DNA from 2 places in the Phyllobacterium sp. P5_D12 genome. Region 1 is predicted to be linked to the other one. Evidence: predicted binding sites of a transcription regulator. Region 1 holds the regulator's gene; the other holds the start of a gene.

What was found. Region 1 encodes HrcA, which represses chaperone genes, less so after heat shock. Its sites were predicted from a motif close to GTTAGCACTCNCNNNNNGNGAGTGCTAAC; they were not measured.
Region 2: groES (co-chaperone GroES) is a predicted target of HrcA. The motif match lies at 3,907-3,935, and genes of this name have one in related genera.

The regions. Positions count from the first base shown of each region.
Region 1 covers NZ_JBFUMG010000002.1:8,479-14,920, forward strand. The annotation lists gene ACXJ5O_RS00300 (adenosine kinase) at 1-722, shown strand, start outside; gene ACXJ5O_RS00305 (trimeric intracellular cation channel family protein) at 714-1,367, opposite strand; gene grpE (nucleotide exchange factor GrpE) at 1,491-2,204, opposite strand; gene hrcA (heat-inducible transcriptional repressor HrcA) at 2,279-3,346, opposite strand; gene rph (ribonuclease PH) at 3,482-4,198, shown strand; gene ACXJ5O_RS00325 (VOC family protein) at 4,209-4,616, shown strand; gene rdgB (RdgB/HAM1 family non-canonical purine NTP pyrophosphatase) at 4,613-5,260, shown strand; gene hemW (radical SAM family heme chaperone HemW) at 5,257-6,420, shown strand; gene rsmI (16S rRNA (cytidine(1402)-2'-O)-methyltransferase) at 6,430-6,442, shown strand, end outside.
Region 2 covers NZ_JBFUMG010000149.1:92-6,533, reverse strand. The annotation lists gene ACXJ5O_RS12090 (TIGR01459 family HAD-type hydrolase) at 1-762, opposite strand, end outside; gene ACXJ5O_RS12085 (cation diffusion facilitator family transporter) at 923-1,921, shown strand; gene ACXJ5O_RS12080 (ArsR/SmtB family transcription factor) at 1,918-2,232, shown strand; gene ACXJ5O_RS12075 (zinc-binding alcohol dehydrogenase family protein) at 2,283-3,296, opposite strand; gene ACXJ5O_RS12070 (winged helix-turn-helix transcriptional regulator) at 3,399-3,749, shown strand; gene groES (co-chaperone GroES) at 3,996-4,292, shown strand; gene groL (chaperonin GroEL) at 4,350-5,996, shown strand; gene ACXJ5O_RS12055 (winged helix-turn-helix transcriptional regulator) at 6,098-6,442, opposite strand, start outside.

The DNA of each region.
Region 1 (6,442 bases):
TCCACGATATCCGCTCCCAGGGCGTAGCTTTCGATACACGCGTATTGAACGCGCCTCCGCCTACCGCGCGTTCGATGATCTTCGTCACGCCCGATGGCGAGCGCTCCATGAACACCTATCTCGGCGCCTGCGTCGAGCTTGGGCCGGAAGATGTTGAAAGCTCCAAGGTATCGGAGGCTAAGGTCACCTATTTCGAGGGCTATCTCTGGGATCCGCCCCGGGCCAAGGAAGCAATCCGCCTGTCGGCGAAGATCGCGCATGAACACGGGCGCGAAGTGTCGATGACGCTGTCAGACCCTTTCTGCGTCGATCGCTATCGCGAGGAGTTCCTTGAACTGATGCGCTCCGGCACGGTGGACATCGTCTTTGCCAACGAAGCGGAATTGAAGTCGCTGTATCAGACCGATGATTTCGAAACGGGCCTTGAACTCATCCGCAAGGATTGCAAGCTTGCGGCCGTCACCCGCTCTGAAAAGGGCTCCGTCGTGGTCTCGAAGGATGAGACTGTCGCAGTTCCAGCTATCGAGATTTCCGAACTGGTCGATACGACCGGCGCTGGCGATCTTTATGCCGCCGGCTTCCTGTTTGGCTATACGAACGGCCGATCCCTGACGGATTGCGCGAAGCTTGGTTCGTTGACCGCCGGTCTGGTCATTCAGCAGATCGGTCCGCGGCCGCAGCAGAACCTGAAAGCGGCTGCCGAGCAAGCCGGACTACTTTGATTTGATATAGCCCTCGCGCTTCAGCTCTTCCGATGTGCGACCGGGCTTGTGATACGTCGGCAGCGCCCAGCCGAAATAGAGCGCACCGCCGCGTACGACAAACGCGGCGAGCGCTGCGACGAGCGCTGAAATCTCCGGCCCGACGGCGAGGCTGTGCAGCACTATGTATGTGACCGACCCGGCGAGGGCGGCGGTCACATAGATCTCGCGCCGCATCAGCACGGACGGTTCTCCGGATATGATATCGCGCAGAATTCCACCAAACGTCGCCGTCATGATTCCGGTAACAATCGCAATCGTTGAATCGAAGCCTAGCGCCAGGCTTTTGGCCGCGCCGATTACACTGTAAGCGGCAAGACCGAGCGCATCGAGCCAAAGCAGAACGCGGTAACGCGATTCGAGCAGATTGGCAGAAAAGTAGACGAGAATGGCTGCCGCAGAGCAGACCATAAGATTTCCGGGATCCTTGACCCAGAACACCGGTACACCAAGGATCAAGTCGCGCAGTGTGCCACCGCCGATCCCGGTGACGGCGGCGAGAAAGACGAAGGCGATAATGTCGAGCTGGCGGCGCGACGCTGCCAAAGCCCCGGTTGCAGCAAAGACGAATACTCCGGCGTAGTTGAAAAGCTGGATCATGGTCATCGGCAGTTCCCCCACGCCGTTATTCTAGGTTCACGGCTTGGTTACGATAGTGCATGGCAGTAAAATGAAAAGAGCCACATTCCGCTTGGAAATGTGGCTCCCAAAGCTGATCTGACGATCGGATCAGGCGTCTTTTTCTGCCTGCGGATTGATCGGGCCAGGCTCAGGCTGACCTTCGGCAGCCGCCTGTTTAGGACCGCCTTTTGATACGCCGACAAGCGCCGGACGCAGCATGCGGTCACCGATGACGAAACCGCTCTGCGCAACCTGCAGTACCGTGTTGTGCGGCACGTCGGCATTTGGAATTTCGAACATCGCCTGATGGAAATTGGGATCGAATTTCTGGCCCAAGGGATCGAGTTTCTTGACGCCATGGCGTTCCATTGCCGACATCAGCGAACGCTCCGTGATCTCGACGCCTTCAGCGAGGGTCTTGAATCCTGCATCGCCACTTGCCAGCACATCGGCAGGAATGGCCTCCAATGCACGCTTCAGATTGTCGGAAACGGAGAGCATGTCGCGGGCGAAATTGGCGACCGAATAGGCACGCGCATCGTGGACATCGCGCGCAGTACGCTTGCGCAGGTTTTCCATGTCGGCGGCAAGCCGCAACAGCTGGTCCTTCAGGTCGCCGTTTTCGGCACGCAATTTGTCAAGCTCGGCCCAGTTATTGGCATTTGCCTCAATCTCGTCGTCCTGAGCGAGGGCATATTCTTCAGCCTTGCGTGATTTGAGAAAATCATCGGCAGCGCGCTTCAGCGCATCGCGATCGCGCGGATTCTTCAGGTCGCGCTGGTCGAGATCGGGAGTGTCGTGATTTTTCTTGTCTTCAGCCATGTATCCTGTCCATTCAATATTCATAAGTTGCGCTGGATATCGAGGTTTAGGCCATAAAAATCAAGTCCAAATGACTACCAAAGCAGCCGCGAGACGAGCTGGGCGGTATAATCTACCATAGGTACGATACGCGCGTAATTCAGCCTTGTCGGGCCAATGACACCGAGTGCTCCAATGATCCGCTGTTCGGAATCGCGATAGGGCGCAATCACCAAAGAGGATCCAGAAAGCGAAAACAGCTTGTTCTCCGAGCCTATGAAGATGCGCACGCCTGGTCCGGCTTCCGCCAGATCAAGCAGTTGCAGCGTGCCCTCCTTGGTCTCGAGATCATCGAAGAGGTGCCGCAAACGATCAAGATCCGCTTCGGCGCTCACCGATTCAAGCAGGTTACCTCGCCCGCGCACGATCAGCCGTGCCGGCTGGCCGCCGCCATCGCCGCCCCATATCGCGAGACCCTGTTCGACCAGATGTTGCGAGAGGGCGTCGAGCGCCTGCTGGGTTTCTTCCTTCAGCCGGGCGATTTCCTGCCGCGCCTCGGTGATAGTGCGGCCTTGAATATGTGCATTGAGGAAATTCGAGGCTTCGATCAATTGCGACGGCGTCACGCCAACCGGCAGATCGATGACGCGGTTTTCGACATCGCCGCTTTGCGTGACCAGCACGGCGAGAGCCCTTGTCGGTTCTAGCCTGACGAATTCGATATGCTTGAGCGCACCTTCCGCCTTGGCCGCGAGCACCAGCCCTGCCCCGCGCGACATGCCGGAAAGGATCTGGCTCGCCTGCGTCAGCACGTTTTCGGCCGATTGCGTTTCACCCGCCCTGACCTGCGCCTCGATGGAATTGCGTTCGGACTTGGAAAGGTCGCCAACTTCCATGAAGGCATCGACGAAGAAGCGCAGGCCGATCTGGGTCGGCAAGCGGCCGGCGGATATATGCGGCGCATAGACGAGCCCGAGATGCTCGAGATCGCTCATCACATTGCGGATCGTCGCCGGAGACAATGAAACAGGCAGGATGCGCGACAGATTGCGTGAACCCACCGGCTCACCATCGCCGAGGTAACTCTCGACGATGCGCCGGAAAATATCGCGCGATCGCTGATCGAGCGATTGCAATGTGTCCGGAACAACAGTCCTGTTCATCGTGCCTCAGCTTTTGCTTATCAGACCTTGATATAAGCGTTCTCTGCGCAATCATCAAAGCCTTTGATCAAAGCCTTTGCTTCATCACCCCATCACGGTTAAAAGGCCGGGAACACATCAACAAGAGGTCTACCCATGCGTCACTCCAAGCGAGCCCCCGACGAAATGCGCGCCATTTCCTTTGAGCGCGGCGTTTCCAAACATGCCGAGGGCTCGTGCCTGGTCAAGTTCGGCGACACGCACGTCTTGTGTACTGCCAGCCTTGAGGAAAAAGTGCCGGGCTGGATGCGCAACACCGGCAAAGGCTGGGTGACTGCAGAATACGGCATGCTGCCACGCTCGACCGGCGATCGCATGCGCCGCGAAGCTTCCTCCGGTAAGCAAGGCGGCCGTACCCTGGAAATTCAGCGTCTGATCGCCCGCTCTCTGCGCGCGGTCGTCGACCTGCAAGCGCTCGGCGAAGTCCAGATCACCGTGGATTGCGATGTCATCCAGGCTGACGGCGGCACCCGCACCGCAGCGATTACCGGCGGTTGGGTTGCGTTGCACGAATGCCTGCGCTGGATGGAAACGCGCCAGATGCTCAAGGTGGAAAAGGTGCTGAAGGATCATGTCGCGGCCATTTCCTGCGGCATTTCCAATGGCACGCCTGTGATCGATCTCGATTATCTCGAGGACTCGACCGCGCAGACGGACGCCAATTTCGTCATGACCGGCAAGGGTGGCATCGTCGAGGTTCAGGGAACCGCCGAAGGCGAACCCTTCTCCGAAGAGGAATTGCTGTCGCTGATGGGCCTTGCCCGCAACGGCATCACCCGCTTGGTCTCCTTGCAGAAAATGGCCGTCAGCTAGGGTCAGGACCATGCAGCCCTCGGGAATATTGGAAACAGCGCTTTATGTGACCGATGTCGAGACGGCTGCACGATTCTACGGCGATGTGCTCGGCTTGGAATGCATCCTGCGTGCGGGCGAAGAATCCGTGTTCTTCCGCTGCGGGCCGGGCATGCTGATCCTGTTCGACGCGGAAAAACTGAAAGAACGCCCGAAAGGTGGTTTGCCGATACCCTCCCACGGCGCTACGGGTCCCGGTCATGTCTGCTTTCGGGCAACACGGGATGAAATTACCGAATGGAAATCCCATCTTGAAGCGCATGGTGTTGCCATCGAAAGTGAATTCGACTGGCCGAATGGCGCGCATTCGCTGTATTTCCGCGATCCGTCGGGTAACTCGATCGAATTTGCTGAACCGAAATTATGGAATTTGAAATGAAGACACTCGAAAAAGGCAAGCTGCTTGTCGCCAGCCATAATCAAGGCAAGATCGATGAAATGATCGACCTGCTCGGTCCGTTCGGCTTTGAAGTCGTATCGGCGAAGGATTTGGGGCTGCCCGAACCGGATGAAACCGGCACGACCTTTGAGGAAAATGCCTATATCAAAGCTTTCGCCGCTGCCAAGGCCACCGGTCTTGTCGCGCTTTCCGATGATTCGGGCCTTTGCGTCGACGCACTAGAGGGCAAACCGGGTGTCTATACGGCCAATTGGGCGGAATTGCCCGATGGCAAGCGTGATTTTGCCCATGGCATGCAAAAGGTTGAAGCGGAACTGCAGCAAGCGGGCGCTAACGCGCCTGAAAATCGCAGCGGCCGTTTCGTTTCGGTCATCTGCCTTGCATGGCCGGATGGCGAAGCCAATTATTATCGTGGCGAGGTGGAAGGCGAACTTGTCTGGCCGCCGCGCGGAACGGCCGGTTTCGGCTTCGATCCAGTGTTTAAGCCGGAGGGCCACGACGTGACGTTCGGCGAAATGACGGCCGAACAGAAACATGGCTGGAAGCCTGGCGACAAGGACGCGCTGTCGCATCGCGCCCGCGCCTTCCAGCATTTTGCCAAAGATTGTCTGGACTTGGGATGAACAAGTCCGACAAAGGCGAGTCCGGATTCGGCGTCTATGTCCATTGGCCGTTCTGCATGGCCAAATGCCCCTACTGCGACTTCAATTCGCATGTCAGGCATCAAGCTGTTGATCAACCGCGCTTTGCCGCAGCCTTCGCACGCGAAATGGCGACAATGCGGACCCGCACCGGCGAGCGCACTGTTTCCAGCATTTTCCTCGGCGGTGGCACACCCTCGCTGATGCAGCCGGAAACCGTGGCATCCGTTCTCAACGAGATTTCACGCAATTGGCATGTGCCGGATGATATCGAGATCACGCTCGAAGCCAACCCGACCAGCGTCGAGGCGGAACATTTTCGTGGTTATCGCGCCGCCGGTGTGAACCGCGTTTCGCTTGGCGTTCAGGCCCTCAACGATCCTGATTTGCGCCGCCTCGGCCGGATGCACAATGTCGAGGAGGCGCTAGCCGCGATCAAACTGGCGCGGGAGATCTTTCCCCGGCTCTCGTTCGACCTGATCTATGCGCGGCCCGACCAGACGATTGCCGCATGGCGCGACGAGCTGGCAAAGGCCATCTCCTATGCCGCGGACCATCTGTCGCTCTATCAATTGACTATTGAAGAGGGCACGCCGTTCTATAACCTTTGGAAAGCCGGCAAACTGGTGACGCCCGATGGTGATCATGCAGCAATGCTTTATCAGGAGACGCAAGAGGTCACGGCACGGCATGGCCTGCCCGCCTACGAGATTTCGAATCATGCCGCGCCGGGCGCTGAGTCGCAGCACAATCTCGTCTATTGGCGCTACGGCGAATATGTCGGCGTCGGCCCGGGAGCACACGGCCGCTTCATCGAGAACGGCACGCGAGCCGTGACGATCACGGAGCGTCATCCGGAAACCTGGGTGCAAAAGGTAGAAACCGCCGGTCATGGGGTCGTCGAAGAAGAGTTTCTGACGCATGAGCAGGAAGGCGATGAATTCCTGCTCATGGGATTGCGGCTTGTCGAGGGGATCGACCTTTCCCGTTACGAGCGCCTGACCGGACACGGCGTCAAGGAGAGCCGCGTGATTTCCTTGGCGGAACAGGGTCTTATCGAATATATCGGCAACAGCCGCATCCGCACGACACCCGAAGGTGCAATCGTGCTCAATGCGGTCATCGCTGATCTCGCAGCTTAGGGAAGAGACTTGTCTGAAGGGG
Region 2 (6,442 bases), on a different contig from region 1:
CATGACGTAATCTCCAGCATGGATACCGCCGGAAATATAAAGGGCGTCAATTCCGAAAAGGTCGGCGCCCTTGATGTCAGTCAGCATACCATCGCCGATAGCGAGGACGCGCGCGAGATCGACAGGCTCGCCGCGCACTTCCGCAGCAGCGGCAACAGCGGCCTCGTAAATTGGGCGATGCGGCTTGCCGGCAATCAAGGTGCGGCCCCCGAGTTGGCTGTAATCACGGGCAAGAGCTCCTGCGCACCATATGAGGCGGTCGCCGCGCTCGACGACAATATCCGGATTGGCGCAAATGAACGGCAGATCACGCGACCGGAATCGGGTCAGCATTTCGGCATAGTCTTCAGGTGTTTCCGTCTCATCGTCAAAGAATCCGGTGCACACAACGACGTCTGCCTCGCGTTCCTCGACAAGTTCGACGTCCAACCCTTCATACAGCGTTTCATCGCGCTCAGGCCCAAGGTGAAAGACATGGCGGGGCGCATTGCGGATCAATTCGCGCGTGACATCACCGGACGTGACGATACGGTCATAGGATGACTCAGGCACGCCGAGCGCGTGTATCTGCTGCGCGACGCTGTCGAAACGGCGCGGTGCATTGGTTATAAGTACGACCGTCAGACCGGCTTTCCGCGCGCGTGATAGAGCTGCCGATGCGGAAGCAAAAGAATCCACGCCATTGTGCAGAACGCCCCAGACATCGCACAGGAGTACATCGTAACGATCCATCAATTCGTCGAGACGCTGCAAATGTATCATATCGGTCATGCCGATCCTTTCCGAGAACGCAAAGCCCGACACCGCTTACCCGATTGCATGAAATGTGTCACCCATGATCATCGGCGATTGTTTCGCGTCCAAATATTGACAGCATACATATGAACAATTATTGATATGTTTGTTATAACTAGGGCAAGCCATGTCACATTCACACGAAGGCCACGACCACGCACCGAAGATCACGGTGGATAATCAGCGCAAAGTGTTGATCGCGTTTTTCATTACATTCGCCTTCATGATTGTCGAAGTCATCGGCGGTATATTGTCGGGTTCGCTGGCGCTGATCGCCGATGCTGGCCATATGGTGACCGACGCGGCGGCTCTCGCGCTGTCCTATGCGGCATTTCATTTCGGCAAACGGGCAGCGGATGAGCGGCGCACATTCGGCTATTTGCGTTTTGAAGTCATTGCCGGGCTGATGAACGCCATCGCGCTCTTCGCTATCCTCATCTGGATTACCATCGAAGCAATTGATCGCTTCCGCAACCCCGGTGAAGTACTGGCAGGGCCGATGCTGATCGTCGCGACGATCGGGCTGGTCATCAACATTGCTGTATTCTGGATCCTTACGCGCGGTGACAGCGAGCACGTTAATATCAAGGGTGCAATCCTGCATGTGCTGGGCGATCTGCTTGGTTCCGTCGGGACAATCATCGCCGCTATCGTCATCTATTATACGGACTGGACGCCGATAGACCCCATCCTCTCTGTCTTCGTCTGCCTGCTTATCCTGCGCAGTGCCTGGGCATTGCTGCGAAATTCAATGCATATTCTTCTTGAAGGTGCGCCGGCGAACGCCTCGCCGGAAGAGATCGAGCAGCATTTGAAGAAAACCATACCCGGTTGCGCCAATGTTCGGCACGTTCACGTCTGGATGATTACATCAGGGAAAGCGCTCGCGACGTTGCATGTGCTGCCGCAAGCGGACGCCAACCCACATTTGCTGGTCAAGCAGGTCGAAGCCGAACTGAGAACGAAGTTCGGGATTGAACACTCCACCATTGCAATCGACTGGCCGGATACCGCGCCGGAGGATTGCTGCCTTGGCATCGAGCCGGGCGGCGATCACGAAGAACATGACCATGCGGATCATGACCACGCGCCGCATAGTCATGGTCACGAGGATCATAAACATTGAGCAAGCTGGCGATTCCGTCACAACTCGATACGACGATCCTCGCAGAGACGTTTCGGCTGCTTGGCGATCCGACGCGGCTGCGCATCCTGTTCTTCTGCCTCGACGAGCCGAGATCAGTCGGTGATATAGCGACTAGCCTCGATCTGTCGCAGTCGCTGGTAAGCCATCACCTGCGACTGTTGCGCGGGGCACGGCTGGTACGGGGCAACCGGCAGGCAAAGCAGATATTCTACGAGCTAGCCGACAAGCACGTCAGCGACATGCTCGTCGATATGGCGCATCACGTTTGTGAAGAGCAGTCCGACGACTGACGCTGCTCTTTTAGCCGCTTCTACTCATATAGCCAGCACGATTGGCATGGTTAAAATCCAGACAGTACAATCTTGCCCTTGGCGCGGCCGCTTTCGATGAGTGCATGTGCTCTCTTCAGATTGGCGGCGTTGATCGGGCCGAAGTCATCGGCGAGAGTGGTTTTGATCGTCCCCTCGTCAACGAGTTCCGACACCTTGTTCAAAATTCGATGCTGAGCATCCATATCGGGTGTCTTGAACAGCGCCCGTGTAAACATCAGCTCCCAATGCAGCGATATGCTCTTGCGCTTCAACAACATGACATCGAGTGTCTTCGGATCATCAATCAGTGCGAACCGGCCCTGCGGCGCGATCAGCGTGGCGACTTCGGCAAGATGCGCGTCGGAGTTGGTGGTTGAGAACACGAATCCCGGAGCGCCTATACCCAGCGCTTCTACTTGTGCTGCGATAGGTCTTGAATGATCAATGACGTGATGGGCGCCGAGATTACGGGCCCAAGCCTGCGTTTCCGGACGCGACGCCGTGGCGATGACGGTGAGGTTGGTCAACTTTCGCGCGAGCTGAATAGCGATCGATCCAACTCCACCGGCGCCGCCGATGATAACGATGGCATTGGCCGCCCCGAGGACCGGTGTTTCGACGTGAAGCCGATCAAACAACGCTTCCCACGCGGTAATCGATGTCAACGGTAAGGCGGCCGCGGCGCTGAAGCTCAGCGATGATGGTTTTTTGCCGACGATACGCTCATCGACTAGGTGAAATTCTGAGTTCGTGCCGGGACGATCGATCACACCAGCGTAGAACACTTCATCACCCGGCTTGAAGAGTTGTGTCTCGGGACCCACTGCGGCTACGACGCCTGACGCATCCCAGCCAAGCACCTGGGCGCTTCCCCCTTCCGGTTTTAGCCTGACCCGGACCTTGGTGTCGACGGGATTGACAGATATCGCCCTCACCTCAACCAACAGGTCTCGGCCACTTGCTTCGGGCTTCGGCAGGTCGATATCGACCAATGAAGTTTCAGCGGTGATGGGTTGTGATTCGAAATAGGCGACAGCGCGCATGATCGTTGCTCCTGGAAAAGTTGACCTGCCCGAGATGCGCCTTATATTACATAAGTGCAAGAATGCACATACAATGCATATAGTGTCAAAAAGGATACCGTTATGCCGCGCGTGCGCCACAAGACGTTTGATTGTTCCGCAGGATGCCCCGTGGAAGGTGTTCTCAACCTGATCGATGGCAAGTGGAAAGGCGTGATCCTTTACCATCTCATGTCAGGTACGCTGCGGTTCAATGAAATTCGCCGCAAGCTAGTCAATGTCACGCAGCGCATGCTGACCAACCAGCTGCGCGAATTGGAAGCTGATGGGCTGATCATACGCAAGGTTTATGCCGAGGTGCCGCCCAAGGTCGAGTATTCGCTTTCGGAGCGCGGCCGTAGTCTGGAGCCGGTTATCAACGCCTTGAAGGCATGGGGTGATGCCAATCTCGCTGTCGACAAGGAAGCAGCCTGACTCTTCGTTTCATCAATACATCACATTTATATGGAATAAACGCTTGGCTGCAGCGCTAGCGAGCGCCTTGCGACTGCCGATTTTGGGTTTACCGCAGAAAAGATTCATCGCAGCTTTCCCTTGACTCTTCAGTGTCATCCCACTATCTCCGGCCGCAGTTAGCACTCACCTCTGTCGAGTGCTAATAACGCGGATGGCGCAGCTGTCCGCGACATCGTTTTGACACCAACATCAAGGGTTCTAACCATGGCCAAGACCAAGTTCCGCCCGCTTCACGACCGCGTCGTAGTACGCCGCGTCGAATCCGAAGCAAAGACTGCAGGCGGCATCATCATTCCGGATACTGCCAAGGAAAAGCCACAGGAAGGCGAAATCGTCTCCGTAGGCACTGGCGCTCGTGACGAAGCAGGCAAGCTCGTACCACTCGATGTCAAGGCAGGCGATCTTATCCTGTTCGGCAAGTGGTCCGGCACGGAAGTCAAGATTGGCGGCGAAGACCTGCTGATCATGAAGGAATCCGACATTCTGGGTATCCTCGGCTAATCACCGACCTTTCAACAAAACTTCGATCAAACCGGGTTCAATCCCAGGAGAGATAAAATGGCTTCCAAAGAAGTAAAATTCGGCCGCGACGCGCGTGAGCGCATGCTGCGCGGCGTCAACATCCTTGCAGACGCTGTCAAGGTAACACTCGGCCCGAAAGGCCGTAATGTTGTTATCGACAAGTCCTTCGGCGCTCCGCGCATCACCAAGGACGGCGTAACCGTTGCCAAGGAAATCGAACTCGAAGACAAGTTCGAAAACATGGGCGCACAGATGGTGCGTGAAGTCGCTTCGAAGACGAACGACATTGCCGGTGATGGCACCACGACTGCTACTGTTCTTGCCCAGGCTATCGTTCAGGAAGGCGGCAAGGCTGTTGCTGCCGGCATGAACCCGATGGATCTGAAGCGCGGCATCGATCTCGCTGTTGCAGAAGTCGTCAAGCAGCTCGGCAAGAGCGCCAAGAAGATCAAGACTTCGGAAGAAGTTGCGCAGGTTGGCACGATCTCTGCCAATGGCGAGACTGAAATCGGCGAAATGATTGCCAAGGCGATGCAGAAGGTCGGCAACGAGGGTGTTATCACCGTCGAGGAAGCCAAGACCGCTGAGACCGAGCTCGAAGTCGTTGAAGGCATGCAGTTCGACCGCGGCTACCTGTCGCCATACTTCGTCACCAACCCTGAAAAGATGGTTGCTGATCTCGAAGACGCTTACATCCTTCTGCACGAGAAGAAGCTTTCAAACCTGCAGGCTCTTCTGCCGGTTCTTGAAGCTGTTGTTCAGACCTCCAAGCCACTCGTCATCATCTCTGAAGACGTCGAAGGCGAAGCTCTTGCAACCCTCGTCGTCAACAAGCTGCGTGGCGGCCTGAAGATTGCTGCTGTCAAGGCTCCTGGCTTCGGCGACCGCCGCAAGGCAATGCTGGAAGACATCGCGATCCTCACCGGTGGTCAGGTCATTTCCGAAGATCTCGGCATCAAGCTCGAAAGCGTTACGCTCGACATGCTCGGCCGCGCCAAGAAGGTGTCGATCACCAAGGAAAACACCACGATCGTTGACGGTCATGGCAAGAAGGGCGAAATCAACGCCCGCGTCGGCCAGATCAAGCAGCAGATCGACGAAACCACTTCCGACTACGACCGCGAGAAGCTGCAGGAACGCCTTGCCAAGCTCGCTGGCGGTGTTGCCGTTATCCGCGTTGGCGGTGCAACGGAAGTAGAAGTGAAGGAAAAGAAGGACCGCGTTGACGACGCCCTCAATGCAACCCGTGCGGCTGTTGAAGAAGGTATCGTTGCTGGCGGTGGCGTTGCTCTCCTTCGCGCTTCGGCTGGTCTTACCCTCAAGGGTGCAAATGCCGATCAGGATGCTGGCATCAACATCGTTCGTCGAGCTTTGCAGGCTCCGGCTCGCCAGATCGCAACGAACGCAGGCGATGAAGCTTCGATCGTTGTTGGCAAGATCCTTGAGAACAAGAAGGACACATACGGCTACAACGCGGCTAATGGCGAGTACGGCGATCTGATCGCTCTTGGCATCGTCGATCCGGTCAAGGTTGTCCGTACTGCTCTGCAGGATGCGGCGTCGGTTGCTGGCCTTCTCGTCACTACCGAAGCCATGATCGCCGAAGCTCCGAAGAAGGACAACGGCGGCGCTCCCCAGATGCCAGGCGGCGGAATGGGCGGCATGGGCGGTATGGACTTCTAAGAAGTCCTCATCCACGCAAATACGGAAAAGGCGGGTTTCGACCCGCCTTTTTTGTTATCACAGCTGTTTAACGTACTCTTGTACAGGCTTGGCAAGATTCCCTATTCTGCCGCGTCAGCGAATCTCCGCTGTACCTCGGCATTCCCGTGGGTTGCGTCGAAACGGGCACGGGCCTCGCTGACACGTTGCTCGTTCCTGATCGCCCAGTCGCCTAGTCCACGCACGGGAACCAGCAGATCGCGTCCCAGGTCCGTCAGCTCGTAATCCACACGTGGCGGAATGGTCGGATAGACCGTTCGCGTGACGAAACCGTCGCGCTCAAGGCTGCGTAATGTGCTCGTCAGCATCTTTTGCGAGATACCATTGATCGCTCGCTTCAACTCGTTGAATCGCATTGAGCGATTGCCAAGATAACTGACGACCAGCACCGTCCATTTATCGCCGAC